Hydrogenispora ethanolica: one gene and its partner. The main gene of each other region encodes a partner of the protein of the gene in region 2 in a complex. Links are inferred from orthologs where the notes say so. Each region holds a gene or a part of one and is shown on either strand. Other genes may lie near its edges. The genes, in order: mfd and uvrA.

Region 1 (14,083 bases), on a different replicon or contig from region 2:
CTGTAGCGGTTCGGAGGGCTTCGCCGGGTTCTCCCGGTCTCCGTTCGTCTCTATGAAGAGAATTATCCCTGAATCAACCCTGGGCTGTCAACCATCAACCCGCTGGAAAACGAGGGCATCGGATGGAAAGAACCTGCTCCCAGGGAAATCGGGCGCGGCTTAAAAATTTTCGCAAACCGGGAGCTCCCCTCCCGCCGATCCTAAAGGGTGTTGCGCCGGGGATGGTTAAACCCGTCAAGCCGGCCAACCGGTAAGTTGCATTTGACCGGCGAATTCAGGTTGCCTATCATCCCGAAGCCCGATGCGCTATTGCCTTTGCCGGTCCAGCGGCTTATAATAAAAATAACGTTAGCCATTCTACCTTTGATTGAACCTCGTTTCATCCCTAGTCTGCCCAAGGCCGAGGATGTAGTCCAAAATCTTCTCGCGGAGTGTAATACCCATGGACCCTCTGATTCCCACGCGATTCGCACCGGCGGAACGGCTGGCTGACGAGCTGATCATCGAGCAGGCCACCAGGATCAACGACGCCTCGCCGATTCCGGCCCTGTTTAACATGCTCCCTTACGTGGTGCTCATCTTGAATAAGGAGCGGCAGATCATCTACTCCAATCATTCCTTATTTGAAGCGCTGGGGATTCATGACGCCGGCCAAGTCATCGGCTTGCGCTTCGGCGAAGCGCTCCGCTGTATTCATACCGATCCGGCTTCCGGGGGGTGCGGCACCACGGAGTGTTGTTCCGTCTGCGGCGCTGTCCGGGCCATTCTCGAAAGCCAGCGCACCCGGACGCTCGTATCCAAGGAATGCCATGTGACCTTGGACCGCGCCGGCAATCCCTCGCTGGATCTGCAGATCTACGCTTCGCCCATCGGCGACTTGCAGCAGGAATATACTTTATTCGTGGTCAAAGACATCGGTGAGGAGAAACGCAAGCAGGTCTTCGAGCGGGTTTTCTTTCACGATCTGCTCAATACCTCGGGAGCCGTCCGGGGCCTGATCGAGCTGCTGCAAACCACCGAAAATCCGGAGGAAATCAGGGAAATCTGCGGCATTGCCCAACAGGGGATGGAGATGCTGATCGAGGAGATCGTCAGCCAAAAGGAGCTGATCGCCGCCGAAAGCGGCGATCTGGCCTTAAAAGTCGCGCCCTTCTCCGCGGACGCAATGCTTACCAAGCTGGTCAACCATTTTCGCAATGATCCCAGAACTTCCTGCGCGCTCCGTTTCGATCCCCATTCCCCGGAAACCGTCATTCAAAGCGACCCGACCTTGGTGCGGCGGGTCGTTCAGAACATGGCCAAAAACGCCGTCGAGGCTTCGCGGGCCGGGGATGTCGTCACCATCGGCTACACCCTCGACGAGGGCGCCATCCTGTTCCGGGTGCGAAATCCGCAGGTCATGTCCAGGGAAGCCCAATTGCAGATCTTCCAGCGTTCCTATTCCACCAAAGGAGCGGGGCGGGGCATCGGCACCTACAGCATGAAGCTGTTGGGCGAGAGATTATTGGGCGGCCAGGTCAGTTTCAGCAGCGACGACGCGCACGGCACCGAGTTCCGCTTCCGCCTGCCCCTCAAATAAAAAGCAGCGGGGCCGCGACCCCGCTTTCTCGCTTTATTCCCTTCCGGTCAGCCAGTCCGCCTCCCGACCGCCACGGCTAAACCGTTAGCAACGCTTTCTGGCTGGTCAAGGCGATCGAATACGGATCGAGCGCCCGTTGCACCGCCAGGATCCCGTCCAGATGATCGTACTCATGCTGCAACAGCTCGGCCAGGTCGCCCTCCAACTCCATGGTCCGGTCCTGCCAGTCCAGATCTTTATATCGCAGCCGGATCCGGCGGTGCCGCTCCACCTTGACCAGGATCTCCGGAAAACTCATGCAATCATCCCACAACACCATCGTTTCCGGGCTCTTCCACTCCAGCACCGGATTGATGAAGACCGTCGGCGTGTCGATGAACATGTAAATTAACCGCTTTTTCACCCCAATCTGCGGCGCGGCGATGGCCCGGCCGACCCGGTATTTTTCACGGAACGCGATCAAGGTGTCGTGCAAATCGGCGACTACCGTCTGGAGCGCCTCCAGCTCCGTTTCAACCACCGCAACCGCTGTTTCATACAACCGTGGATTTCCCAACAATAAAATCTCTTGTGCCGGCATATACTTTCTCCTCCTGGCGGAGTCGCGATACCGCTCCGCCGTGCGTGATACCCGTAATTTAGGGGATGCCTCAATGCCCCAACAACCATCACCGCCGGAATTGAAATGCTTCCCTCTATATATCATTCGACGGAAAAAAACAAACCCTTTCCATGGAATGGCAAGATTAACATTTTCATAATAAAAAGGGACCGCCGCTTCGGCAGTCCCTTGGGGAATGTTTTTTAGAATGATTACCGTTTCATCTCACCGATCTTCACCGTGGTCTCCCTGGCTTTGGAGCCCCGGTAATACTTCACCTTGAGCTTGGTTCCCACCGGATGGCTGGCGACCGCCTCCCGGATCAGATCCTGATCCTTCACCGGCTGGCCGTCGACGGCGACCACGATATCGCCCGGTCTCAAGCCGGCCTTGGCGGCGGTGCTGCCCTCAAGCACCTTGACGATGAACAGGCCGGTTTTCACCGGGACCCGCTGGCGCAGCCGGTATTCCAGCACCGCTACGTTGTCCGGGGTGAAGTGTACGTAGGCGATGCCCAACCCCGGCCGGGTGACATAGCCCTTGGTGATCAACTGATTGGCAACCGTCCGCACGGTATTGCTGGGAATCGAGAAGCCGATCCCCTGCGAATTGGCGGCGATGGCGGTATTCAAGCCGATCACACTGCCGCTGGAATCCAGCAAGGGACCGCCCGAATTGCCGGGGTTGATCGAAGCGTCGGTCTGGAGCATATTTCGCAGCTCCTGATCCTCGCTCATGATCAGGGTCCGGCCCTTGGCGCTGACCACGCCCACGGTCACGGTGTTCTTCAGGTTCTCGGCCAACGGATTGCCGATGGCGATGGCGATCTGCCCGACCTGGACATGGTCGGAATCCCCCCAGCTGGGCACCGCCAGATTCTCGGCATTGATCTTGAGGACCGCCAGGTCGGTTTGGGGATCGACCCCGACGATCTTGGCCGCATAGGACCGGCCGTTGGAGAGCACCACCATGATCTTGTCGGCCATGCCGGTCTGGCCGTTGACCACGTGGTTGTTGGTCAGGACGTACCCGTCCTTGCGATAAACGACCCCCGACCCCAGGCTCTGAATATTCTTCACCTCGGGTCCGGTGAAAAAGTCGAAATCCTCCACCACGGTGTTGGTGGTGATCATCACCACCGCGGGCCCGATCCGGTTCACCACGTCAATGGTGGTCTTCTCGTACTGGTTCAGCGCCAGGGGTTGGCTCTCCACCGCCGGCGCGGGGGACGGCGCCGGTTCGGCGGGCGGATTGACGAGGGCCGTTCCCAGGCCGGTGAAGCGCACCGCCCAGATGACCAGGAGCGCACCGATGATCCCGGAGATGACCGCAGTTAAAATATAGGGGGTCCGCCGCTCATGAGCGTCAAAACGATATTGATTCACAATCTAGACCTCCTGCAAAGCATGTCGGGCTTCGCCGCCCGCTCCCCGGCCCCCGCGGCTCGAACGGAACATGCCGGGAGGTGGGCGGGGCGCGGAACGGTAGACAGCGAAAGTTGAAAAAGGATTGACCATCATTCCGAATAACACTAAGTTGACAATAATCTATAACGAACGATCCGCTGTCTGGTTCCCCGCCATGCTCAGGCGATAAAGATCAATGGTACAGGTTTTATTCTCATAAACCACCGGAATCGCAGTCTGAATAACCCGCCACTCCTGGGATAGGCCGGCAATGAATTGCTTGGCCCACTCGCGGCCGGGATCGGTCAGCCAAATTTCGCCAGCGGGCCGCAGATGGCGATGGAAGATCCGGTACAAGTCGGCATGGAGCGTCTTCTCATAGAGAATATCCGCGCCGATCAGCCGGTCAAACCGGCCGGCCTCCGCCGGAAAGCGGCGCCAGTCTGCCAGCAGAAACTCCCCGGCCGGAACCCCGTTGCGCAGGCAATTCACCCTCGCGAACTCCAAGGCGTCCGGGCAAAAATCGCTCTGCACCACCTCCGCCCCGGCCAGCTTGGCGGCGATTCCGGCCAGGCCCACGCCGCAACCCAGTTCCAAGACTTGCAGCTCGGCCACCTTGGCGCGGTTCATCAACAAATAGCGGGCCAACCCGATCGAGGCCGGCCACAGCTCCGCCCAGAAGGGAATCTGATCCGGTTCGGAGACCCGGTCCAACAGGTCGTCGATGTTCTCCACCTTCACCAGTTCCAGCGGTTGCTCGGCCACGGTCAGATTCACCGTGACCAGTTTGTAATGGGCGCGCAACGCCGCCAGCTGCTCCGGCCAATCCCGATGCTCAGCCAACCCGCTTCCCCCACTGCTCCAAGAGCAACCCGACCGATCCGCTCAAGTTGTCCAGGGCCTGGGCCGAGCCGGCTTCAAAATAGACCCGGATCAACGCTTCGGTGCCCGAGGGCCGGATCAGGAACCAACTGCCGTCCTCCAGCACAAACTTGAAACCGTCGCGGGTCCGGACCTCCCGGACGGCGAGAGCGTCGATCCGTTCCGGCGGCGCGGTGCGGCACCGTTCGAGGATGGTCCCCTTGGCCTCTTCGGTCAGGTGCAAATCGAGCCGCCGGGTCAGAAAATGGCCGACCTGCTCATACAATTGACGCAGCGTCGCGTGGAGCGGCTGCCGGGTCACGGCGACCATCTCCGCCATCAGCGCGCCGGCCAGAATGCCGTCTTTCTCCGGGATATGCCCGCGCACGCTCAGGCCGCCGCTCTCCTCGCCGCCGATGATCACCGGCCGGGTGCGCATCAATTCGCCGATATATTTGAATCCCACCGGGGTTTCGATGGTCTCCACCCCGTAGACTTCGCCCAGCCGGTCGATCATGTGGGTGGTGGCCACTGAGCGGGCCGCCACGCCGCGATAGCCCCTGCTCCTGATCAGGTGCAGCATCAGCAGCGGAATGACCTGGTTCGGCGTGAGATAGGTCCCGTCGCAATCAATGATCCCAAAACGGTCGGCATCGCCGTCGGTGGCCAGTCCAATGGCATGGGGCCCGGCACTGACTTTCGCCTTCAACTCGGCGAGGAACTGGTCCTGCGGATCGGGCATGAAGCCGCCGAAGAGCGGATCCCGCCAGCCATGGATCTCCTCCACCGGGCAACCGCTTAATAAACCCGGGATGAAGCCGCGGCCGGTGGCAAACATCGGATCGACGACCACCCTGAGCCCAGCCTCGCGGATCGCCTGGACATCCACCAGCTCGCCGAGCTGTTTCAGATAATCGGAGGTCGGATCGATCACCTGGATCCTTGGGTCAGACGCGAGCGGGCCGGTTCCCATCGCGGCATCCGCCGCCGCACTCTCGGGCAGCGACTCCAGACAGTTTTCGATCTCCCGGGTAATCTCCAGTGAGGCCGGTCCGGCGTATTCCGGTATGAATTTGATGCCGTTATATTCCGGCGGGTTGTGGCTGGCCGTGAACATCATGGCTCCGAACGCCCCATGCTGTTTCACGGCATGGGCGATGACCGGGGTGGGAAAATCCCGGCTGCCCAAAAAGACTTTGATTCCTGCGGCGGCGGCGATCTGCGCCGCTTTTTTCGCAAACAGGTCGGAAAAGAAACGGGCATCATAACCGATGACCAACCCCCGCTCAGCGCCTTGATGTTCCTTGGTGTACTTGGCGATCGCCCGTACGACCCGGCAGACATTGGGTAGGTTGAAACGATCGTACATCAGATCCCGCCAGCCGTCAGTCCCGAATTTGATAACCGTCATTCCGAATTCTCCTTTTTTGAAAATGTCAGGCCTTTTTTCATCTTATCTATTTTGGCCGAAGTTGGCAATTTTATTAACTCACCCCAGCCGGTCCCACCCTTGCGGACCGATGCGCAAGCCCGAACGTACCTGCGGCACGCGCCCATCCCGTCCCTTCCGGAACCGGGGATCGCGCTTCGGTCGTTCCGGGTCGATCTTCGGGGAGCCTAGATCGATCTTAGGTCACTCCCGATCGATCTTCGGTGAGTCCGGATCGATCTTCAGCCGTTCCGGATCGATCTTCAGTGATTCAAGATCGATCTTCAGCCGTTCCCGATTGATCTTCAGTGATTCAAGATCGATCTTCAGTCATTCCCGATCGATCTTCAGTGATTCAAGATCGATCTTCAGTCGTTCCCGATCGATCTTCAGTGATTCAAGATCGATCTTCAGTCGTTCCCGATCGATCGTGGATAGCTCCAAGCGATTTTTGGTGATGGTTCGCCTTAATAATTTCTGCAACCGCGGGGCCGACTCCTGTCGCGCAGATTATTTTTCCAACCTTTGGCCCGGTCCGTTCCAGAAAAGCCATGCTTTTCATATACTTAATTGTGAATAGGAGGTTAGAATATGGGACACCGATCATCTGATTTTCATGAAAATCGAGACAGCCAGCGGAACGAGGCGGTTCAGGAAAAGCCGGCCCATCCTTTTCTTCAACCCAACGATCTGCTCTATCTCTCGGTCACTAAGCCTTTTTTGAGCCCGCGGGGGCAAAAAATGATCAATTTCCTTTTGACTCTGGGCGATGACAATCCCGACGCCGGCGGGTTCGATATGGCCGCGCTGCTTAAGCGCATCGCGCCCAAAGGTACCGAGCAAACCTTGGCCGATCTGGTCCCGTCGTTAATGAACATGCTTTCGAACAATAACTCGGGCGGCGAGACTCCGTTGAAGATTAATCCCGCGCTCATCAGCTCATTCATCTCCGCGCTCAGCGGCAACAATCCAGCCTCGAATAACAATGCCGCTCCGGCCGGCGATTGACGGGCTGCTTTGCGGAATACCGGGCGGCGGTAAAATCCCGTCCTTGCCCGAAAGAAAAAACTGAGGTATCTCCCTCAGCTTATGAAAACCCCTCACCCAATTTACCGGTTGCGGTTTTAAAAGCCATGTGATAAAGTCTCCAGTCCGGACATCATTCTTTCAAAGTGGACGAAAAAACGACTTTATCACTTGCTTTTCTGAGCTTTTGTGAACGCCCCGACCTTCGGACGGGGTTTATCACAACGCTTTTAAAGACAGGCAAAATAAAAAAGTGGTGGTAACCCCCCACTTTTTGCTTTTGCGAAAACTATTGTTCCATTTGTTTGGCTAGAAACCCCGCCGCAGTTTCGGCAATCTTCACTTCCAAGTCTCCCATGACGACATTCGGCTCTTTACTGGAGAGAATAACGGCCCCGATTGGGTCTCCTTCGGCAATAATCGGCGCAATCACCTGGGCGGTAAATTTGCACTTTCCTTCTTCCTCTTTGACGGGGCATGCCTCACAATACTTGTGTTCGCCCGGTTTGGGCATCAACACGACTTTCCGGTCTTCGATCGCCTTCTCAACCGCTTTCGAGATGGGTTTATCCAGAAATTCCTTCTTAGGTGCGCCTGAGACTGCAATTACCATATCCCGGTCCGCAATACAGGCGATATGCCCGGTCGACTCGTAAAGAGAATCGGCATATTCCTTCGCGAAATCGCCCAACTCACCGATGGGAGAGTATTTCTTAAGGATAACTTCCCCTTCCCGGTCTACGAAAATCTCTAACGGGTCGCCCTCTCGTATCCGCAGGGTTCTACGGATTTCCTTGGGGATGACCACCCGGCCCAGATCATCGATCCGCCGTACAATTCCGGTCGCTTTCATCCCCTTATCCCTCCTTTTAATAAATGTCTTTGTTTGAATTTGGTATCAGAGGACCTGCCACCCGTGTGACCCGGAGTGGACTTTTTGATAGTTTCAGCTGCTGCTTTTATTGATAGTATATAGCTTGAGCAAGTTTATTATTCATTTTTCCACTTTCGAGCAGTCCGCCGCCGCTATCAGCTGGTGTTTCTATAGTACCCCAAAATTTTTTATCCATACCACAAAGATGCAGGGCAGGAGTTTTTCATTCTCTAGCCAATAATTCCTAAGTTCACTGGTTCAATGATTGATGAACCCTCATGCTTCTTATACTATGAATAATGCCTCCCGGAGCAGTTCGTTCCATTCGTCGGTCCTGACGCATCAAACGAGGTGAGGATTTGAAATACTCCTGGCCGCTCAAATTCCTGCTAGCGCTCTGTCTGCTGCTGCCATTGGCTTATTCCACCCATAGTTTCGACGAATTCGCCACTCCCAAAATGGCGGTTTTTCTTTGCGGATCATTACTCATCCTGGCCTTCGTCCTTTATTACGTCAAAGGACTCCGGGGCCTGCCCCGGGCGATGCTGGCGGGTGCCGGAATCTTTTTGACGGTCCAGATCTACCAGACGTTCCGCCTCCCCTATCCCCCGGAGGGGCTCTTTGGAGCGTACGGCCAATCCGAATCGCTGCTGGTTCAGTTCGGCTTCGTCGCCCTGTTCTTTGCGGGGTATCTGTGGATAAGGACTGACCGGGAACGAAATGCTTTTCAGGAAACCGTCATCTTTGCCGCTTTATTGGTCTCCCTCTTCGGCATCTTCCAGTACTATCTGGGCGATCCGATTTCGCGGGAAGACGTTTCCCGGGTCAAAAGTCTTTTGGGGGATCCGAACTCGCTCGGTGTGTATTTGGTGATGGTTCAGCCTTTATTATGGTGGAAGATTCTGCGGGAGACAGCGCCGGTACGGCGCCGGTTCTTTTTCGGCTGTTGTTTTCTGCAGTCCGCGGTCATATCCCTGACTTTCTCGCGTGCGGCCTGGGCGGGCTTGGCTTTTACGTTCCTCTGGTTCGCTTCGTTTCAGAGCCGCCCCTATTACAAGGAGCGGGGGTTCTGGCTGCGGCTGTCCCTGATTCTCGGTTTTGGCGTATTGAGCATCAATCTGCTGCGCCAATCCCAACTCTGGCCGATCATCCTCGTCGGGGTGATTCTTTTCGGATGGAGCCTGTGGCGAAAACTATATTCCCAAAAACAATATTTTGTCCATTGCCTTTTGGTGATCTTTCTTTTGAGCATCGTAGCCGGCCAGTTATTGACGGTGTTAAAACCAAGCTCATACAAGAATTATAATTTGAGTTCGCGCTTGAATTCATTCTCCCAGCAAAAGGACAGCGGCAGAGGTCTGATCTGGAAATCGGCCTGGCTCGCTTTTCGGCATGCGCCATGGACCGGCGCGGGGATGGGGAGCTTTCAAGACTCTTTCCACCGTTTTGAATCCAAGGAAGCGGTCAAGCATTGGGGCCCCGACCGCGATATCCGGCAGGTTCATAATGAATTGCTCCATTATCTGGCGACGCAAGGAGTGGTGGGTCTGGGGTCCTATCTGGCATTGCTGGTCCCGATCCTGATGATGTCGCGCCGCCCTCTGCGGACCATGCCGGAGGGTCATGAAGGGATCGCGGCGCTCTGGTCGTTAATCGCCGGGTATCTGGTCTTTGTCCAATTTGCCTATGCCCTGGTCCATTACAGCCATCTCTTCTGGATGAGCGCCGGAATATTAGTAGGATACTATTACCCCGCTCCGGACCCGATCCCGCCGGGACCCCTCTCCAAACGAACCGCCGGATGGTTATTTTTAGCGCTCTGCATCGGGCTGGCGTTTCTTTCCCACAACTTTTACCGTTCCGATGTGCATTACCGGAAGGCCTTCTTTGGCTCCCGGTATCGTCATTTCAGCCGTTCTTTCAATCATTTCCGGACTACGCTCCGCTTGGCTCCCTGGAGCTATCAATACCGCTATCGGTATGTCTATGCGCTGATTCGGGCGGCGGCGCGCACCCGCAACGCCGCGCTGGCGAGGCAGCATTTTCGGGCTGCCGAGGACCTGTTGAACAGCCTCAGCCGCTCTTTCCCGGAACGGTATCAAGTCTATAATCTATTCGGATACCTCTATTTTCAGAAGCTGGAGTTTGGCAAGGCAAGCCTTTTCTACCGGAAGGCCCTGCGGTATTTCCCCGAGAATTATGGGGTGTATTACCGGATCGTCCGGGCCGAGCTTTTGCAAGGCGATCGTGCTGCGGCATTAGCGGCTTACCGGGCCGGTGCGGCGATTCATCCGGAAGCCATGAAAGAGTTGCTCCATTCCGATAAGCTCAAATTATCATTGAAGCCGTTTTAGGGAATCGACGGTCATTGTGAGCAATTCGGGATCGGTCAGATTGGCGCGCCATTTGAAGACGGGCGGCCGGCCCGGCTGGTAGCGGAAGTGGGAACGGTACTTTTGCAGGACGCCCAGGATCTTCTCATAATCGACGCCGAGACCCACGTGGAGCTTGCCAACCAATTCGGTCCGTTCTTTGGTGATCGAGGCGAAGCCGAGCAATTTGGCCAGCGCCTTCAATTGGGCGATCAGCATCAGATTCTGGACGGGCTGCGGCGGTTCTCCGAAACGGTCCAAGAGTTCATCGGCCAACGACTCGACCGCTTCCAGAGTTTGAGCATTGGCGATTTTCTTATACATATCCACTTTCAGTTTATTATCGGAAATATACTGGGACGGAATATAGGCGTCCACCGGAATTTCCACCATCGGTTCCGGCAACTCCGGTCCGATTTCGCCCTTTTTCTCACGAATCGCCTCTTCCAGCAACCGGCAGTAAAGTTCGAAGCCGACTGCGGCGATTTGGCCATGTTGTTCCGGCCCGAGTAAATTGCCGGCGCCGCGGATCTCCAGATCCCGCATGGCGATTTTGAAACCCGATCCCAACTCCGTGAATTCCCGGATGGCGGATAAGCGTTTTTCCGCATTTTCACTGAGGGTTTTATCCTTGCGAAAGCAGAAGTAGGCATGGGCGATCCGGTTGGACCGTCCCACCCGGCCGCGTAACTGATACAGCTGTGCCAGTCCAAAACGGTCGGCGTCATAGACGATCAACGTATTGACATTGGGAATATCCAACCCCGTCTCGATGATGGTGGTGCAGACCAGAATATCGGCCTGATTGTCGTAAAAGTCCATCATCACCCGTTCCAGCTGATCTTCGTTCATTTGGCCATGGGCAATGATAATCCGCGCTTTCGGCAGTAAATTCTGAAGATAGGACGCCATCCGCTCGATGGTTTCGACCCGGTTGTAAACGAAATAGACCTGACCCTTCCGGTCGAGTTCGCGCTGGAGGGCCTCCCGAATCACCGTCTCATTGTATTCCAGGACATGGGTACGAATGGGAAAACGGCCCATCGGGGGAGTCTCGATGATGCTGATATCGCGGATCCCAACCAACGACATATGCAACGTCCGCGGAATCGGTGTTGCGGTTAACGTCAGCACGTCGACGTTTTTCCGCAGTTCTTTCAGTTTCTCCTTGTGGGCGACGCCGAAACGCTGTTCTTCATCGATAATGAGCAGCCCCAACTCTTTGAAATGGACGTCCGACGAGATGAGCCGGTGCGTGCCGATGACCAGATCCACTTCTCCCTTGAGCAGCCCCTCAATGGTTTCATTCTGTTCGCGCTGCGACTGAAAGCGGCTCAAGACCCGGATATTGACGGGGAAACCGGCGAACCGTTCCCGGAACGTCAGAAAATGCTGCTGAGCCAGGATCGTGGTGGGAACGAGCACTCCGACCTGCTTGCCGCCCATCATGGCTTTGAAGGCGGCCCGCATCGCCACTTCGGTCTTGCCATAGCCGACATCGCCGCATAATAACCGGTCCATGGGTTTTTCCCGCTCCATGTCCCGTTTAATCTCCTCGACCGCCCGCAACTGATCCGGGGTTTCTTCATAGAAAAAGGCTTCTTCGAACTCGTGTTGCCATACCGTGTCCGAGGGAAACGAATGGCCCGGCGCCACTTCGCGCTGGGCATACAGCTCCAGCAATTGCTCGGCCATGTCCCGGATGGACTCTTTGACCTTGTTTTTGACCTTTTGCCAGTCGCTGCCGCCCAACTTATTGACTTTGGGAGGCGCATCCTCCACGCCGATATACTTCTGAAGCAGGTTGATCTGATCGGTGGGCACAAATAACCGGTCTTCCCCTGCGTACTCGATCTTCAAATAATCGCGGTGGCCGCCGGCGATCTCCAGCGTCTCGATGCCCATGTACCGGCCGATGCCGTGATTGATGTGCACCACATAATCGCCGACTTTCAGGTCGGTGAAGGAGCTGATCTTGCTCCCTTCCTGCTGGAACCGGGTCTGATACTTCTTTTTTTGCCTGCCATAGATCTCGTTTTCGGTCAAAACGACCAGTTTCCCCGGCAACCATTCGAAACCCGTCTCCAGGTCCACTGCGCTGATCCGGACGGTTTGCGGCACCAGTGGCCGGTCCTCTGCTTCGGTCAGCACCAATTGCGAAGAAATGCCTTGCTCCCGCAGGACTTCCCGCAGCCGGCGGGCTTTTTCCTTGAGCGCCACGGTGAGCATGATCATCCGGCCTTCTTTAATCCAGCGGTTCAGCTCATTGGTGAGCAACTCCACCTTGCCGTGGAAAGTCGGCGGGGTCCGGAACGATAATGTAAAAGTGTGTTCCGGCGCGAAGCCTTTGGGGGTTTTGGCCAGGAGGGACAGTGAAAGGGGATGCCGGGAACGAAAAGCCGCTTCCAAGTCGTCGGCCCCTCCAAAAATCTCCTGCTCTTTGGGGAGGACGACTCCCTTCTCCAAAAAGTTGCCGTAGATGCCGGCGGTCTCTTCTTCAGTCAGCCGGAAAGCATCCCGGCCGCGCACCGGTTCATCCAGGATCAGCCGGGCGTCGGGCAAGTATCCCAAGAGCGTCACCAGACCGGATTGGACCCAAGGCAAAAATTGATCGGCGCCCGGCAATTGATGCCCTTCCGCCAGTCTTTCCAAGGCTTCACCGATCCGGCTGTTCAGGTTCTCCGCCTCAGTGACCCGCCCCAACTCCTCCAGTTTGGCGACCTGCGCCGCCAGGTCCTTCCGGATCTGCGGCAGGGCCTGTTCAAAATCCTCCTGCCGCCAAAGGCCTTCCCGGGCCGGCAGAATCAGAACCTGTTCCAAAGTGTCCGCGGAAATTTGATCTTCCACTCGAAAGCTGCGCAGCGAGTCGATTTCATCGCCGAAAAACTCCATCCGCACCGGCAACTCGCGGTCCAGCGGATAAATATCCAGAATATCGCCTCTGCGGCTGAATTGCCCCACCGCCTGAACCATTTCGACCCTCTCGTAACCCATGACGACCAATCGTTCCAGCAGTCCGGTCATGGGGTATTCCATCCCCAGCCTGAGGTGGAAGGTGAATTCCAAGAATTGCTTTGGAGGCACCAGACGGCGATGTAACGCCTCCCAGGATGTTACAACGACCAGACGGTCGCGGCCCAGGATCTTCCCCAGCGTCTCGACCCGCTGGGCGGTGACTTCCGGTTCATAAGCTTCTTCATGGGGAAACAGCTCATTGCCGGGAAAAAATGCAACAAAGTCCGCGCCGATCAGCGGTTCCAGGTCAGCAGCCAAACGGTTGGCCTGACTGTTGCTGTAACTGACCACCAGAAGCTGTTGTTGGAGATCTTCGGCTAGACCTGCTATCACCACCGCTTTCTGGGTACCGCCGATTCCGGTGATTAACCCCGATTGACCTCGGTTAAACTGTTCCTTGACCTTCCGAAATTCCGGATGCCCGGCAATTGTCGCCAGTAAATGATTCATCAAGTCCTCCCGCAACACCGGTGGGCTCATAGAGCCGTTAAATTTGCTACATTGTATTCACGGATGCAATCAATCTGAACCCTGCTTGTAATGATTTATAACGATCCAACTGTTCCAGGCGGCATGGATCGCTATTGCCATCAGCAGGCTCAACCCCGGATGGAGCGGTGTACCGTAACCGATTCCGAAGACCAGATGGGTCAACGCGCCGAGGGCTACCACGGATATACGAAACGCATGAAAGAGTCTGTATGTTTCATACAGGCCCTCGCCAGTCCCGAATACGGGATGAATCCACCAATACGGCATTCCAAAAAACGCCGCCGTTCCTAGCTTGATCAATTCTTCGCCACATGGCACCAGCCAACCGACCCGTAACAATTCGGGCCAACCCAGCCTCTGTAGCAGCCGATCCCAACTCCAAGCCAGAACAAACGCAGTTACTCCGGCCAACAGGACATTCATCACAG
Region 2 (16,686 bases):
GAAATCCAGCAGCGTGCCGAGGGGCGTGTTCAGCCGCAGCAGCATGGAATGAAGCCGGATCCGGTTGACCGAATTGCGCCTTTTGTCGACGGACAGCGTCTCGAAGTCAAATCCGTAGCCATAGACCATGGCCATCTCCAGCGTCCCCTCGGGAGTCTGCTGGGTGATTTGATAGTGGGAATAAACCTTCATATTGTAATGATCGCCGGGCCGGTACTGCCGGTTCAAACGAAACTGTTCCGCGCACTGGCCCGGTCCGGCCGCTGTCAACAGCAGCAAAAGCAACCCGGCCAGCGCCGCGGGGCGCAAAAATTTCATGGCCATCCCCACTTTCCTCAGATCCCGTCCACGGTTTGCCATTCGAAGCGGATCGTCAGCGTGACGGGGACCGCTCCGCCGCTCCGCCGGACCTCGCCGGTCAGCCGGGCGTTAAAAGCGGCCTGCCGCAGCCACCCGCTTTGGGCGGCGATCTGCAATCGCCCGTCCAGGCCGCCCCGGAGTTGATAATACACGCTGCCGAAGCTCCCCGGAGCGCCGCCCACCTGGCCGCCATCATTCTTCTCCAGCTCCTGCGCCAGGGGCGCGCTGGCCTTCAGCTCCACCGTCTCCGGCCCCAGGGCGACCACGGCCGTTTGGACCTCGCCCCGCAACGGCAGCCGGACGAAAGGCAGATCCAGATCGGCCTTCCAGCTGTCGCCCGCTGCGATCGCCTCGCGTTGCGGCCAAAAATTGAACAACTGGACCAGCAATTCCTGGAGCGTTTCTTTCCAGGGATTGTTCTCCGCGGCGAACAGCAGCGTCAGCAGCGCCAGCCCATCCATGGTCTCCAACTTCCCCGGATCCAGTTTGGCCAGGCCTTCGTTCCGGGGCTCCTCGGCCACCAGTCGCGCCGCCCCCGACGGCGGGATCTCGATCGTAAAGACCAGGCCGGCCAATTGGGCCAGCCCTCCGGCTTCCGCCGAAAGCATGCCGCTGACCCGCGACGCCGAAGCTTCGTTATCCTCAAAAGGAGTCCGTTCCCGGACTGACACCTCAGTCACCCGGATCCGGCAAAGCGCCCCACCCGCCTTAGCGGGTTTGAGAATGCTGCAATCCAGCCGCAGATCGGCCGCGAGGTCCCGGACTGCGGTCCGGCCCGATTCCGTCTGGGTCACCCGGGACTCCCAGTGAAGCAGGGTCGTGATCTGCCCGACGGGCGGCAAATGATACGACAGTCTCGCCCCGGCGGCCGGGCTGTCGCCCCGGGCGGCCGCGGCCCCGCCGCAAACCAGCCCCCAGCATACCATGAAAATCGCCGTCCATTGCCCCAACCGCATGTCCATTCGCCTCCCGCCTCTTTACCGGACGAACCGCCGCTCCCGGATTCCGGCTCCGCACCGGAATCCGGGAGCGGTGTCTCCTTCAGTATATGACCGGTCTTGGAAAGTATTCGGTAGATTTCGGCCAGAACCTTCCCGGAAAAGTCATTCTTTATCCGGCGGACCCGAAACACAAATCCCGCCGGCCAAACAAAAACCGGCCCTTTTCCGGCCGGTAGCTTGAGCGGAAGGTGGCGAACCATCTGCCGCGCGGCTGTTTTTCTCAGCAATTTTCTTTGATCCGGTACCAGTACAGATACTCTTCCCTGAAGCCGTGTTTGGCGTAGAGTTGCAAGGCCGGCCCATTCTCCGCCATCACTTGCAGGTACGCCCGTTCCGCTCCCCGCTGTTTTCCCAGCGCCAGCAGGGCCCGGATCAATTGGTGGCCGTGGCCCCTGCCCCGCCGTTCGGGATCGACCACCACATCGAACAGCCCGCACCAGCCCCGCTCGACCACGATCATCCCGCAGGCGACGGCCCGTCCGTCCACGGCCAGCGTCACCAGGAGACGCTCCGGGACAATGGCCGCGAGGATCCGGCACAACACCGGCCGGTCGCGCTCTGCCACGCCGTTGAAGCGGCAATACTCATCCAGCCACCCCTCGGTCACCGCGCGCTCCACCGTCAGTCCCGGCGGCAGCGGCCCGGGCGCGGAGCCGAGCTCCAGCGTTTGCAAACTGGTGGGGGCCCGATAGGCATAGCCCCGTTCCGCCAACAACCGTTCCAGCTCCTCCGGCCGGGCGGCGGGGGTCATCTTGAAGACTGCCGGCAAGCCTTGGCCGGCGAACCAGCGTTCGCAGCGTTCGATCTTGGCCGGGCATTCCCGGGTTCCCGGGTACAATGGCAACACCGCGTTGGCCCGCCGGGTATAGCCCGCGGCAAAGCGGATCAGCCAGCCGTCGTCCATGACGGTCTGCAACCCCGGCCAGGCATTGCCCGATAATTCCTCAAAAAAACGGATCGTTTCCGGCTGCATGGGCGCTCACCTTGCCCCGGCCGGAGGCCGCCAGTCCGCCACTGCGCGGTAGGAAAGCGGGCCGCCGAAGATATCCAGGCTGCTGCCGATGGTCAGATCCAGCCGGCCGTTCCCCAGCCGGTTGACCAGCTCCAGGTCGGCCAGGGAACGGGCCCCTCCGGCATAGGTGGTCGGAATCTCGACCCACTGTCCCAGCTTGGTCACGAGATCCGCCGCCACCCCGCGGCACTGGCCCTCGACATCGACGCCATGGATCAAAAACTCAGCGCAGTAGCGGGAGAGCTCCGCCAGGTTGGCCCGGTTCACCTCGCAGCCGGTGAATTGCTGCCAGCGGTTGGTGACCACGTAATAGGTTCCATCTTTGGCCCGGCAACTCAGGTCCAGCACCAGCCGCTCCTTGCCCACCGCCGCCACCAGTTCCCGCAGTTTGTCGAAACGGATATCGCCGTCCTGGAAGACATAGGACGTAACGATCACGTGGCTGGCGCCCCCTTCCAGGTAAGAGCGGGCATTGGCCGCGGTGATGCCGCCGCCGATCTGCAAGCCGCCGGGATACGTCTCAAGCGCCCGGCGGGCCTCGTCCTCGTTGCCCGGCCCCAGCATGATGACATGGCCGCCGGTCAGCCCGTCCGCCCGAAAGAGCGCCGCATAGTAGGCGGCGCCGCGGTCGGAGACGAAGTTCTCCACCAGTCCCGCGGCATCGTCGGCCAGCGTGCCGCCGACGATCTGTTTCACCTTGCCGCAGTGCAAATCAATGCAGGGTCGAAATTTCATGAATCCGGAAACCTCCGCTCATAACCTCTGTAATGATTATAAAGTTAAATCCGCAAGAAAGTACTAAGCATGATAGGGATTAAGTCTAGCCCTTCTCCTCTCTCTTGGCTCTCCCCGAATCGGGGAGAGTAACCACCATTCTCCGCAGCTCAAAGGCTTTTGGGCCCCGAAGCCCGGTGGTTCCCCTTCCAGATTCGGGAAGGGCCAAGGGTTAGGACTATAGACGTCATGACTTATCCTTCGATCCCTTCCGTGAGTGAGCGGAGCTAACTGATAATCAAAACCTCTGTTATACCAGTTCCAACTGTTCCTTGATGCTCTCGGCCAGCTTGGCGTTGATCCCCTCGACCCGCATCAGCTCTTCCAGCGATGCTTCGCGGATCCGCTTCACCGAACCGAAATGCTTCAATAGCGCCTGCTTCTTTTTGGGCCCGATCCCGGTGACCAGATCCAGGCTCGAGGCCACCGTCCGTTGATCGCGCAGCGATTTGTGATAGGTGATGGCGAACCGGTGCGCCTCGTCCCGTACCCGCTGCAAGAGTTTTAACGCTTCCGAGCGGCGCGACAGCCGCACCGGTTCCTCCCGGTCCGGCAGGTAGATCTCTTCTTCCTGTTTGGCCAGGCCGATGCGGGGCAGGTGCTCCAGGCCCAGTTCGGCCAGGACTTCACTCACCGCCGAGAGCTGTCCCTTGCCGCCGTCGATCAGCAGCAGGTCGGGGAATTTGGCGAACTTGCCCCCCTCGGTCTGAAGGTTCTGCCGCTCCTCCAGGCCGCGCCGGAAGCGCCGCCGCAGCGCCTCCTGCATCATGGCGAAGTCATTGGGCCCTTCCACGGTCCGGATCCGGAAGCGGCGGTATTCGCTCCCCTTGGCCAGCCCGTTCTCGAAGACCACCATCGAAGCCACGGCCTGCTGCCCCTGGGTATTGGAGATATCGAAGCCCTCGATCCTGAGCGGCGGTTTCTCCAGGAACAGCTCGCGCTGGAGCTCATCCAGCGTGTCCTGGATGAAGTTTTCGCGCTGTTTCTCCCGGTTCCGTTCCTGCTCCAGCAGGATCTGGGCATTCTCGGCGGCCATCTTGACTAGTTGGGCCTTTTCGCCCTTCTGGGGCACCAGCAGGTTGACCTTGTTGCCGCGCTGGCCGGCCAGCCACTCGGCCACCGTCTTCATCCCCTCCAGCGGGCAGGGCAGCCAAAGTTCCTTGGGAATGAAGCCCGAGCCATCGTAGTACTGGGTGATGAAGGCCTCCAGCACTTCGGCCGGGGGGGTCTCGTCACCCTGGGCCAATTGAAAGTACTCCCTGCCGACCAGCTTGCCGCCGCGCACCTGAAAGACCTGGACCGTACTGCCGCTCGGGTCCTGGGCGATCCCGAAGATGTCGGTGTCCTCCCGGGCGTCGGAGACCACCTTCTGCCGTTCCAGCACATTCTGGACGTCGCGCAGCCGGTCCCGGAGTTGGGCCGCCCGTTCATACTCCTGCCGGGCGGCGGCCTCGCCCATCTCGTGGCGGAGTTTTTCGACGAGCTCCTCCTGGCGGCCTTCCAGAAACAGACAGACCTGCTGGATGAGCTCGCGGTAGGTCTCCTTGGGGACCAGGCCGGTGCAGGGCGCCAAACAGCGCCGGATATGATAGTTGAGGCAGGGCCGTTCGATCCGCTCCTCGTCCAGGTTGTACCGGCAACCCCGCAACGGGAAAAGCTGCCGCAACAGCCGGAAAGTATCCCGCAAGGCGCTGACGTTGGTATAGGGGCCATAATATTTGCTGCCGTCCTGCCGGACCTGGCGGGTGATATAGACCTGGGGATAGCTCTCGGCCATCGTGATTTTGACCCAGGGATATTGCTTGTCGTCGCGCAGCCGCACATTGTACTTGGGCCGCTCTTGCTTGATGAGGTTGCATTCGAGGACCAGGGCCTCCACCTCGGAGTTGGTGGTGATGTATTCGACCCGGTCCACCAGGTTGACCATGGACTGGATCCGCGGATTCAGATTGCGGGAAGCCTGGAAATACGAGCGCACCCTATTTCTCAGCGAAACCGCCTTGCCCACGTAAATGATCTTGCCGGCGCTGTCCTTCATCATATAAACCCCGGGTTTATCGGGGAGAATCTTTAGATCTTCCGCAGTGACCATCGCACCCATTCCTCTGCAGTTTTGGATCGGCTTCCGGTCCGGCGACAGTCCGGTCGCCGGATAGCCGGGGCTTACTTGGTATTATACAATATTATCGGCCGTTCCGGCACGGCAAAATGAGGGAGCGGCAGCAAGCGATCGCCAATGTTTTTCGCCCCAAAAACAGGGATCAGCGGAAAAACCCCGAATTACCGAAGGAATGACGGGAAGCTCGGGGAGGATCAGGGATGAAACCGTGGGGAATCATGAAGCGGGGAATTCGTTTCAATCAGTTTCTGGAGAACCGGATGATTCTGGTGGTCGGTTCGGGACTGTTGGCCGGAGCGCTCTTTCACGATCAGATGGTCGTGCTGAAGCCGCTGGTTCCCTACCTCTTCTTTTATATGACCTTCGCGGTGGCCGTCAACTGCAGCAGCGCCGATTTTAAAAAGGCCGTGAAAACGCCCGGACCGCTGCTGACGATCATCGGGATGCTCCATATCGCGCTGCCGTTGCTCGCCACCTTGCTGGCCCGGACCCTGCTGCCGGGGGAACCTTTGTTGCAGGCCGGGGTGATTCTGGGGACCGCCGTGCCGATCGGGGTGGCCTCCTCGATCTGGATCAGCATCTCGGGCGGGAATGCCGCGCTCGGTCTGACGGCGGTGGTCGCCGACACCGTGCTGTCGCCGCTGGTGGTCCCGGCGATCATGCTGCTGGCGCTCGGCCAGAGCGTCAAGTTCGACGTGGCGCAATTGATGATCGGCCTGGCCTGGATGATCGTCCTGCCGACCCTGCTCGGCATGGGGCTGCATGATGCTAGCGGCGGCCGGATCCATCGCCAGTATAAATTCGTCACCGGCCCCACCACCAAACTGCTGCTGGGCCTGGTGGTCAGCATCAATCTGGCCGTGGCCTGGGATTCGCTCCATCTGCTCCGATCGGCCCTGGCCAAGGTGCTGCTGGTGGTGCTGATCATGACTTGCTCCGGCTATTTAGCGGGATATGCCTGCGCCAAGCTGGCCCGGAAACCGCCGCAACTGGTCAACACCTATCTTTTCGCCATCGGCATGCGCAATATCACCGCCGGACTGGTGATGGCCCTCAAATATTTCCCGGAACTCACCGCCATCCCGGTGGTCTTCGCCATCATCTTCCAACAGCCGCTAGCCGCGGTCAGCCACCGCTTTCTGGCGGAACGGCCCGGGACCTCCGTCCGTTCAACCCCTTTGCCCCCAGCGGAGAAATGAGCGCTCCCTACTTCTTCAGCTTCAACAGCGGCTTCAAAAACTGCCCGGTATAGGAACGCGGCTCCTTCACGATCTCTTCCGGCGTCCCGGCCACCAGCACCCGGCCGCCCCGTTCGCCGCCCTCGGGGCCGAGGTCGATCAGGTAGTCGGCGGTTTTAATTACATCCAGATTATGCTCGATCACCAGCACCGTATCCCCCGCTTCCACCAGCCGCTGCAACACATCGAGCAGCTTGTGGGTGTCGGCGAAATGGAGGCCGGTGGTCGGCTCATCCAGGATATAGAGGGTCTTGCCGTTGGAACGGCGCGACAGTTCGGTGGCGAGCTTCACCCGTTGCGCCTCGCCGCCGGAGAGAGTGGTCGCCGGCTGGCCGAGCTTGACATAGTCCAGTCCCACATCGTGCAGGGTCTGCAGCTTCCGCTTGACCTTGGGAATATTGTAGAAGAAGTCCAGCGCCTCCTCGACGGTCATCTCCAGTACTTCCGAAATGGTCTTGCCCTTGTATTTGACCTCCAGCGTCTCGCGGTTGTAGCGTTTCCCCTTGCAGACCTCGCAGGGCACGTAGACGTCGGGCAGGAAGTGCATCTCGATCTTGATGATGCCGTCCCCGGCGCAGGCTTCGCAGCGGCCGCCCTTGACGTTGAAGGAGAAGCGGCCCAGGGTGTAGCCGCGCATCTTGGCCTCGGGGGTCTCGGCGAAGAGCTCCCGGATGGGGTCGAAGACCCCGGTGTAAGTGGCCGGGTTGGAACGGGGCGTCCGGCCGATGGGCGACTGATCGATGGCGATGACCTTCTCCAGATGCTCCAACCCGAGAATCTGGTCGTGGGTACCGGCGTCCAAGGTGGTCGCCTTGTTCAGCTTGGTCGCCGCCACCGGGTACAGAATATCATTGACCAGGGTGCTCTTGCCGGAGCCGGAGACTCCGGTGACGCAGACGAACAGTCCCAGCGGCACTTTGACGTCGATCCCCTTCAGGTTGTGCTCCCGCGCGCCTTTCACTTCCAGGTACTTTCCATTGGGCTTCCGGCGCGCTTTGGGCAGCTCGATCCGTTTGGTCCCGGAGAGGTATTGCCCGGTCAGCGAGTGCGGCTCCTTCATGATCTCGTCCAGCTCGCCGGCTGCCACGACCCAGCCGCCGTGCACCCCGGCCCCAGGCCCGATGTCCACCACGTAGTCGGCCTGGCGGATCATGTCTTCGTCGTGTTCCACCACGACGATGGTGTTGCCCAGATCGCGCAGGCCCTTGAGGGTGTCGATCAGGCGCTGGTTGTCCCGCTGGTGCAGTCCGATGCTGGGTTCATCCAGGATATAGAGCACGCCCACCAGCGACGAGCCGATCTGCGTGGCCAAGCGGATCCGTTGCGCCTCGCCGCCGGAGAGCGTTCCGGCGGTCCGGTCCAGGGTCAGATAGTCCAGTCCGACATTGATCAGGAAACCCAGCCGCACGTTGATCTCCTTCAAAATCAGACGGGCGATGGCGCTCTCCCGCTCGGACAACTGCAGCTCTCCCAGGAAATCCCGGGCGTCCAGGATCGATTTGGCCGTCAACTGGCTGATATTGAGGCCGCCGATCAGCACCGACAGGCTTTCTTTCTTCAACCGGGTCCCCTGGCAGGCGGCGCAGGCCTTCACCCTCATGTAACGTTCGATCTCGCGCCGCATATATTCGGAGTTGGTCTCGCGGTAACGCCGCTCCAGGTTGTTGGCGACCCCTTCGAAGGCCGCCTGGTGCTTGAACTCCCGGTTCTGCCCCTGGTAGGAGATTTCGATCTTCTCGCCGCGCGTCCCGTAGAGCAGCACGTCCAACTGTTTCGGGGTGAGCTGTTTCAGGGGCTTATTGGGATCGATCTTGAAATGTTTGGCGACGGCCTGCAAATACTGGAGCGACCATGAATCCTGATCCGAACTCCAGACTTTGATGCCGCCCTCGTTGAGGGTGCGCTCCTTGTCGATCACCAGCTCGGGATCGATCTCCATCTTCATGCCCAGCCCCGAGCATTCGGGGCAGGCGCCGTAGGGGCTGTTGAAAGAGAACATCCGCGGCGTCAGTTCCTCGAAGCTGAAACCGCAGTCCGGGCAGGCGAACTTCTCGCTGTACAGGGATTCCGCGCCGTCGGTGGTCAGGATGGTGACCAATCCCTTGGCGAGCTTCAGCGCCAACTCCACCGAGTCGGAGAGCCGCTGCCCCAGATCGGGCTTGCGGACCAGGCGGTCGACCACCACCTCGATGGTATGCTGCTTGTACTTCTCCAGGGCGAAGTTCTCGCTCAGATCGCGGATCTCGCCATCGACCCGGACCCGCACGAAGCCGTCCTTCCGGAAGTCCTCGAAGAGCTTGTCGTATTCGCCCTTGCGCCGCCGCACCACCGGGGCCAGGACCATGAACTTGGTCCCTTCCGGCAGCGCCATCACCTGATCGACGATCTGCTCCACCGTCTGCTGGGTGATGGGCTGGTGGCAATTGGGACAATGCGGATGGCCGATCCGCGCGTAGAGCAGCCGCAGGTAGTCATAGATCTCGGTGACCGTCCCCACCGTCGACCGGGGATTGTGGCTGGTGGTCTTCTGGTCGATGGAGATGGCCGGGGAGAGCCCTTCGATGGAGTCCACATCCGGTTTGTCCATCTGGCCCAGGAACTGCCGGGCATAGGCCGAGAGCGATTCGACGTAGCGGCGCTGGCCCTCGGCGTAGATGGTGTCAAAGGCCAGCGAGGATTTGCCCGAACCCGACAAGCCGGTGAAAACCACCAGTTTGTCGCGGGGAATCTCCAAATCGATATTTTTGAGGTTGTGTTCACGAGCCCCTTTAATGATGATATTATTGCTTGACAACGCCATGGTCCTCCAGTGCATGCCCGGTTACGTATCGATAGGATGAAATCAATTTCTGCACGGCGATTTGCATTCCTGATAGTTTGCCTCCGCAACCGGAAATTTTTCCTGAACTTAGCATGAAGTGATTTTTTTGGTGAAAACTTATCCCCTCTACTGTAAACGAACATGTGTTTGCTGTCAATAGCCAATTCCGCCCCGAAATCGGACCGCAGCGCGGCCCAAAACCGGGCGGGACCCCGGTTTTTCGGCATGGCGCCCGGAATCCACTGACTGTTTTAAACATTTATTAAAATTTATTGAAGCGCGGAAGCTCTTCAAACCGCGGCCTATCCGCCCCGCTGCGGCTGCCGCCGCGACTTTGAGAATAGCCGGACCGGATCTTCCCCATAATATCTGGGAAAGAGGCACTAAGGGAGGAAATCGCAGTTGGAGACGGAGCAGACAAGAGAAGCGACGGTAACGGATCGCCGGACGCTCCAGGCCTATTTTATCGGGGGCGGCATCGCCGCGCTGGCCGGAGCGGCTTTTCTGATCCGGGACGGCCATATGCCCGGCGCCAACATCCATATTCTGGAGGAGTTGAAGATCAGCGGCGGCGGGCTGGATGGCGTCGGCAGCCCCGAGACGGGGTATGTCATCCGGGGCGGCCGGATGCTGAATGACGAGACTTACGAATGTACCTGGGATCTCTTGAAGACCATCCCTTCGCTGCAGGATCCCGACCGGAGCGTGCGCGACGAGATCGTGGCCTTCAACCGCAAGATCCGGACCAGGGCCCGCGCCCGGCTGGTAGACGGCAACGGCGCCATTGTCGATGTGTCGTCGATGGGTTTTTCCAATCAGGACCGGCTGGAACTGGCGAAATTGATGGCCGTGCCCGAAGATTCGCTGGGACCCGCCCGGATCAACCAGTGGTTCGGACCGGCCTTCTTCACCACCAACTTCTGGTATATGTGGGCGACGACCTTTGCCTTTCAGCCCTGGCACAGTCTGATCGAGTTCAAACGCTATCTGCACCGCTTCATCCATGAATTCCCCCGCATCCATACCCTGGCCGGGGTGCGCCGCACTCCGTACAATCAATACGACTCGCTGGTGCTGCCGCTGTTGAAATGGCTCAAGGCGCACGGCGTGCGGCTGGAAATGAGCACGCGGGTCGAGGATCTGGACTTTAAGCCGTCCAAAACCGAGTATACCGTCACCCGGCTGCACTGCACCCGCGACGGGGAACGCCGGGAGATTGCCATTCATCCCGGCGACCTGGTCTTCGTCACCAACGGCTCGATGGTGGAAGGCTCCAGCCTCGGGTCGATGTCCGCCCCGCCCCGGCCGGACGGCAAAGGCAGCTCCTGGCGGCTCTGGGAGAATATCGCCAACAAGCAGCCGGGCCTGGGCGACCCTGGCGTATTCGCCGACCATATTCCGGAGTCCTTGTGGGAATCGTTCACCGTCACCTGCCACGACCCGGCTTTCTTTCAATTGATGGAGGACTTCTCCGGCAATCCGCCCGGTACCGGGGCGCTGGTCACCTTCAAGGAATCGAACTGGCTGATGTCGATCGTCCTGGCCTATCAGCCCCATTTTATCAACCAGCCGGAAGACGTCCGGGTTTTCTGGGGCTATGGCCTGTTCCCCAATGAACCGGGCAATTTTGTGCAGAAAAAGATGACCGAGTGCAGCGGCGCAGAGATCCTGACCGAGCTCTGCAGCCAGCTTCGCTTCACCGCCCAGCTGCCGCTGATCCTGAAGACCTCCAACTGCATCCCGTGCCTGATGCCCTTCATCACCAGCCAGTTTTTGGCCCGCTCCCGCCAGGACCGGCCGCCGGTGGTCCCGCCGGGCTCGACCAATCTCGCTTTTATCGGCCAGTTCTGCGAGATCCCCGACGATGTCGTCTTTACGGTGGAATACTCGGTCCGTTCGGCCCAGACGGCGGTTTACACCCTGCTCGGGCTGGACAAGGAGATTCCTCCCATCTACCCGGGGCAGTTTGACGTCAGGGTCCTGTTCGACTCCTTCATCGCCATGTTCCGGTAAGAGAAGGGATGGCGCGGCGAAGCATCGCGTTTCCCATGAACCGGCTTTGGCACGCCCGGAGCGCACTTGGCCTTGTTGAGGTGGACCAGGGGAGGGTTTTTAAAGCATCAAACGTTACGTTTGAACAACCTTTTAAACTCCAAACTCTTTGCCCCAAAGTTAAGTAACGAGCCTACCTCAGGAGACTCCGTAAAAACAGAGAATCATCGTCTGAACCAGGATTAATCGGGATTTCCCGGATTTAAGGATTAAAACATCCAATAGCACCACGTTCTCGTCCTTTTAATCCGCAAAATCTTGACGAATCCTGGTTCAGACAATTTACTCTTCGCCCACTTCCACTAATTTTCTAAAATTTCCAAATACTTAAGCTGTGACAAAGTGAGAATAGGCGGACATCCTTTTTTGCAACGATTTTAAATCATGCTCATCCTTTAATCCTTTGAATCATGGTTCAGGGTTGAGGTTTACACCCATCCCATCTTTCCTTTTAACTGCACTTTCCCGACTTATCCACAGCCAAAACCGTTAACCCCATTGAACGGATCTGTTTATCCACAAAAACAGCTTACTTATTCACAAAAAGAGCTTGTTGAACGACTGAAAGAACTCTTTTTCCACAAAATGAGCTTATTGAGCGACTGAATGAGCTCTTTCAGTCACCCAAAGAGATCCGTCACTCGCAAAATGAGCTCTTTCAGCTCCTCAAACCCGATCTCTTTGAAGTAAGCCAGTTCAGGAAGCGAAAGGGGAACCTTGTTTTACCGGGGTTTTCGTAACATTTTGAAACGAAAAGCAAGCTTCGAGCATGGTCCCCCTCGCTGCTGAACCGCTTCCAGTGGAGCATCGAAGCAGAGAGGGGGCAGTTTCATGAGTTGCTACCGGCTGAGTGAGACTCAGGGGGTGAGTCGGGTTTTGGGGCCGACGCGGCCGGAACGGCACTTGGCCTTGACCCGCAGGGCCTCGTTGAGGTGGACCAGCGGATGGCGGGTGGCGGGCATCAACAACAGGCCGGCCACGTTCTTGCGGCCCCAGAAATCGATCAGCCACCGGGCGTCGGGGACATCCAACACCGCCCCTTCATCCAGAATCCGCTGCAACGCGGCGGGGTTCACTTTGCGTTTCAAGTCCGGCGCCGTCAATCCCCGAATGATGCCGCGGGTCTTCCGGCCCACCGCGCCGCGGTAGTTGCGCAATTCCGTCATGTCGACCGCCGCGCTGAAAGCCAGCATCTCCGCAGTGGTCATCGCGTTGCCGGTGTCGCGGACTCCGGCGCGCAGCCGTTCCTGCCAGGCGGCGTCAAACAGCTGCTCCTCCCCGGCTACCAGCAGATTCATGGTGATATCCTCGATCCGGCTGATATGCCAGATGCCCCAGGCGATAGTCTCTTCATCCTTGGGGCTGGGCAGGGCCCGGAAGACGGTCTCGTCCAGCCCCTCCCATAACTCATCCTCAAAGGTCGGCGCGCCGCTCCCCGACACCGCCGCGGCATGAACCATGGCGTGCTGCTCCAGGCATAAGGCGATGGCTTCGTCGAAGCGATCCGCCTTGCCGAGCAGCTCCCGCAGACGGGTCTGCCGCGCATTCCATAATGATTTTGGGTCGTCCATCATATCGTCGCGCTCCTCGTCCCAAATTTCGATAAATGACGTTTCCACTCTTTTTATCAAACCGTTATTTCCGGCTCGCCATACCCGGCAACAAACCCGTCAGATTGCACCAGCGAAAAAGTATCCAAAAAAACCGTTTTCATCCTTATCCATCCATGGGGCCTCATCTTTGCGACTTTCCTGTCGCTGAGAACCTCCGGATTCCAAGCCTCATTATCGCAATTCTTGAATGCCTTCGCCATCCATGGCCTTCTGCCTGGCAACCAGGTTAAGGCTCCCGTTCTCGACCGCTGTTTTTCATTCCAGGAAAAGAAGCGGCGCCGTTTTATCATTCGTCTTTTTCGGATTCTCATTAAACTCAAATATCGATTGCAGCCGTTTTCTTTCGAAACAGTACCCGCCTTCAGGGAAGAAGGCGGACGACGCATCTTTTCTCGGATGAAAAACTGCGGTCGTCGGCGGAAGCCTCCACTTAGTTGCCAGTCGAAATGCCATGGATGGCGGCGACATGCTAGAACCCCGGATGAATTAGGAGGCGTTGGAACCTGGGTTCCAACTGGGCGGATTCCAAAGGGTGTCCTACTACACCCTTTGGTCCTGGGGGTGTGGGGGCAGGAATAGTCCCCATCGACCCTCAGTCGCTTATATCTTTGCTTACTTTTTACATGGAAGCCCAGTTACTTATTATGTAAAGATGACTTCTTGTCATTATGACTTCAAGGGTTTACTGATAAATTTGAATCGCGAAAGCTGAGAGTATATATGAGCCCTGTCGGGGGAGTATGCCGGTTTCGCTTCGGCGGGTCTGGTCCGCGAATTCTCTTTATAAGTCTTTGATTGTCGCCTCGTCCCGCCGCGAAGCCGCCTCCGGGCCATATTCCTTGCTTTCATAGCCGATCATCAGCTTGACATCATGGTTTTCGCCGCTGAGCCCCATGGTAATTTCGGTTCGCGGAGTCTCCCAAATGGAATAATACAAGAGATGTCCCAGACTGACCGCCCGGCCCCATTCGTTTTGGTTTTCGCGGTAATGATCGTTCCGCCAGTCCATGCCCGACTGCCCGGCCTCACCGTATTTTTTGTCCAACAGTTGCTTGAGGCTGTTATAGTCCGAGATGTAATCGTTCGGGTTGGTATGCTCAACCAAAAACAGATAACCGCCCAAGTACAGCCGATCCTCGTGAAACGAATAGAAAAGAAGGCAGTTTTTGCCGTCGATGGTCGTCAGGTAGGCCAGTTCGCCGCCGCCCAGATCCAAGGGCGCCAATGATTCATGGCTAGCCACCTCCGCTTTGGACATTCCCCAACAGGTATTCCGAAAATCGTAATCCAGCGGGGCGCCTGCGGCCAAACTCGGGGAAGAAACGGCAAAAAGCAGCATCAAGACCAGAAAAATCGTTTTTATGCGCATGAGAGTCCTCCTTCGATTCAATACCGCGGATTGAATGATTCCCGTTTCAGACCGCACAACACGTTTTGATAAAAGGGTTTTTCCGCAAACGGAGTAAATCGCTCATCCCCATACTTGGCCAGAATCGTCCAGCCATTATACTCCAGTAGCGCATCCAGCTCCTGGGGGAAAAACTGCCGCATCGCCAGTTGGAAACTTTTCTCAATCGGGTCGGCGTCCGTATGATAAAAATAGGTGGCATGGAGGATTTGGCTCGCGGCGTCGTAACGGTTCTGATACTCGGCGTAATACCGTTCCCCCGTCTGCCCGTCCCAATAATATCTCCCGGCTGGTTGGGATCCGGCGCGTTGGGTCGGACGCCAGCAGCGGCGGGTAGGGATTAAAGACCTGGATCAAAAACGCGCCGCCCGGCAACAGATGGTCACGGACTGCCGCCAAACACCCTTCGACGTCCTTTCGGGTATGCAAGTGTTGAAAGGATTGGCAAGGGATAAAGATAAACCCGAACCGCCTCCCGATGGCGAAATCCCGCATGTCGGCGCAGTAAAAGGGAATGTCCTTTCCCGCCGCTTGCGCCTTTTGACGGGCGTGCTCCAGCATGGCCGGGGAGAGGTCTAGACCATGGAGATCCAAACCCGACTGCGCCAGCGCCGTCGTGATCCGGCCGGTTCCACAGGCGAGCTCCAAGGCCGGTTCGCCGAATTGCCGGATGAAAAAAGAATAAAAATCAAGCTCCGGTTGGGAAACCGCCGCTCCGAAAAGTACGTCATAGACATGGGCATCCTCATACAGATTCGCTTCCATAACCTCCTCCATCCCGCACCCAAACCGGGCCGCTGCTTGCGGCGCCCAACACGGCAACATTCCATTCTCACCTGAATTCGCCTATTTTCGTCCATCCTCCTGCCAATTTCCGTAACATCATTCTAAATGATGTAATTCAGAAGCTCATCACCCTATCCGTTTCCCTTAAGAACGATGAGCCGCCAGACCATTTCCCAGCCGCATTCTTCCGTCAGAATTGCCCCACGCTTGCCACTCTTCTTTCAAAATACCGTAATGGCATTCATCGTCCCAGCCGCCGTTTTTAAAGCGGGCTTTCCGAAATTCCCCTTCCTTAACCATGCCCGCTTTTTGCATCACTCTTTCGGAGGATAGGTTCCTCGCATTGCAGCGGGCGGTAACCCGGTGCAGCCCCAGCTGGATAAAGCAGATCGCCAGCAGCATCCCGGCGATCTCGGTGGCATAGCCCTGCCCCCAGAACTCCGGCAGCAGGAAATAGCCGATCTCGCCGCAGCGCCCCAGGCGTTTTGCTGCTGGATCTCGATGTCGACGAAGCCGATGAAGCCTGCGTCCGAGGCCGAAAAGACCCCGTACTCGAAGGCCGGACGGTTTTCGGCGGTGGCGTTATGGGCGAGCACCTATATGTAACGGCATTAATCCTTGATGGATATGATTTGCGAAAATAACGAACGCTTCACCGTTTTTTCGCAAATCATGTGATTCCAATAATGCCGTTGCATTAAGCGAAATAGGGCCGGATCTCCTCCGCGCTGCGGAAAGGGTCCATCAGCGCATAGCGCATGACCCGCTCGTTGGAAAAGACCGAATAAAACCGCTGGAAATCCGTTTCCGTGAACTCCCGGTACAGCAGCCGGGCACTTTGGTGATTCATCCTCATATTCCTCGTATCGAATTGAATTAATCGCTCTCCGTCCCGCTACCGCTCCAATTCGCCCCGGAGCGCGGCATAGGCGGGCTTGGGTTCGAAATTGCGGTCCAAGATCAAGGCGTCGTCGCAATCGGTAAAGAACTGGGGAATCCAGGAGTATCGGTCGCTGAAGCCCCACATCATGAAGGTGGAACAATCCGGGTTGGACCGGAAAAGCCGGATCATTTGCCGGTAGTTCTCGGCCTGGACGGCGTAGTCCCGCGCGGCCGCGGGTTTGCGGATGCGGATATCCAGCTCGGTGACGGCCACTTTCAGCCCCAACTCCGTGAAGCGCTTGATGTTCCCGGCGATGGCCGCCAATTGCGCCGGACCCAATTCGTCATTGTGAAAATGGCATTGCAGCCCCACGCCGTCGATGGGGACCCCCCGCTGCTTCATTCCCTTGACCAGCCGATACACTGCGTCGGATTTGGCATTCTCCGGCTCGGCGCCGTAGTCGTTATAAAAGAGCAGCGCGTCCGGGTCCGCCTCCCTGGCGTAACGAAACGCCCAATCGAGATAGTCCGGGCCGATGACCTCCGCCCAGACGGTCTTGCGGAGCCCGTGGCCGGGGCCGTCATCAATACACTCGTTGGCGACGTCCCATTCGGCGATC

Evidence for each region.
Region 1: the proteins of uvrA (region 2) and mfd are in contact, whole or in part, in a crystal structure (PDB 4DFC), measured with the Escherichia coli proteins. The link is inferred for Hydrogenispora ethanolica from one-to-one orthologs.

Annotation. Positions count from the first base shown.
Region 1 is NZ_SLUN01000002.1:112,724-126,806, reverse strand. The notes cover bases 9,913-14,007. They hold mfd (transcription-repair coupling factor), read right to left. Parts: upstream 13,614-14,007; coding sequence 10,113-13,613; downstream 9,913-10,112. Other genes in these bases: EDC14_RS02140 (hypothetical protein), read right to left, coding at 13,683-14,007; EDC14_RS02150 (O-antigen ligase family protein), read left to right, coding at 9,913-10,130. Also shown: EDC14_RS02185 (sensor histidine kinase), read left to right, coding at 443-1,579; EDC14_RS02180 (peptide deformylase), read right to left, coding at 1,656-2,159; EDC14_RS02175 (S1C family serine protease), read right to left, coding at 2,393-3,565; EDC14_RS02170 (class I SAM-dependent methyltransferase), read right to left, coding at 3,728-4,429; EDC14_RS02165 (phosphoglucomutase/phosphomannomutase family protein), read right to left, coding at 4,422-5,858; EDC14_RS26555 (hypothetical protein), read right to left, coding at 6,207-6,359; EDC14_RS02160 (hypothetical protein), read left to right, coding at 6,468-6,884; spoVT (stage V sporulation protein T), read right to left, coding at 7,192-7,755; more of EDC14_RS02150, read left to right, coding at 8,136-9,912; more of EDC14_RS02140, read right to left, coding at 14,008-14,078. UniProt on the Escherichia coli protein: Couples transcription and DNA repair by recognizing RNA polymerase (RNAP) stalled at DNA lesions. Mediates ATP-dependent release of RNAP and its truncated transcript from the DNA, and recruitment of nucleotide excision repair machinery to the damaged site.
Region 2 is NZ_SLUN01000003.1:129,715-146,400, reverse strand. Bases 6,273-9,603 are described here. They hold uvrA (excinuclease ABC subunit UvrA), read right to left. Parts: upstream 9,299-9,603; coding sequence 6,473-9,298; downstream 6,273-6,472. Other genes in these bases: EDC14_RS03885 (bile acid:sodium symporter family protein), read left to right, coding at 6,273-6,465. Outside these bases: EDC14_RS03910 (DUF6263 family protein), read right to left, coding at 1-318; EDC14_RS03905 (hypothetical protein), read right to left, coding at 336-1,322; EDC14_RS03900 (GNAT family N-acetyltransferase), read right to left, coding at 1,582-2,334; hisA (phosphoribosylformimino-5-aminoimidazole carboxamide ribotide isomerase), read right to left, coding at 2,341-3,108; excinuclease ABC subunit UvrC, read right to left, coding at 3,398-5,239; more of EDC14_RS03885, read left to right, coding at 5,467-6,272; EDC14_RS03875 (oleate hydratase), read left to right, coding at 9,728-11,338; EDC14_RS03870 (DinB family protein), read right to left, coding at 12,235-12,951; EDC14_RS03865 (hypothetical protein), read right to left, coding at 13,005-13,190; EDC14_RS27195 (hypothetical protein), read right to left, coding at 13,772-14,359; EDC14_RS26590 (hypothetical protein), read right to left, coding at 14,377-14,541; EDC14_RS03855 (class I SAM-dependent methyltransferase), read right to left, coding at 14,561-15,163; EDC14_RS03850 (GNAT family N-acetyltransferase), read right to left, coding at 15,329-15,631; EDC14_RS26585 (GNAT family protein), read right to left, coding at 15,882-16,034; EDC14_RS03845 (endo-1,4-beta-xylanase), read right to left, coding at 16,080-16,686. UniProt on the Escherichia coli protein: The UvrABC repair system catalyzes the recognition and processing of DNA lesions. UvrA is an ATPase and a DNA-binding protein. A damage recognition complex composed of 2 UvrA and 2 UvrB subunits scans DNA for abnormalities.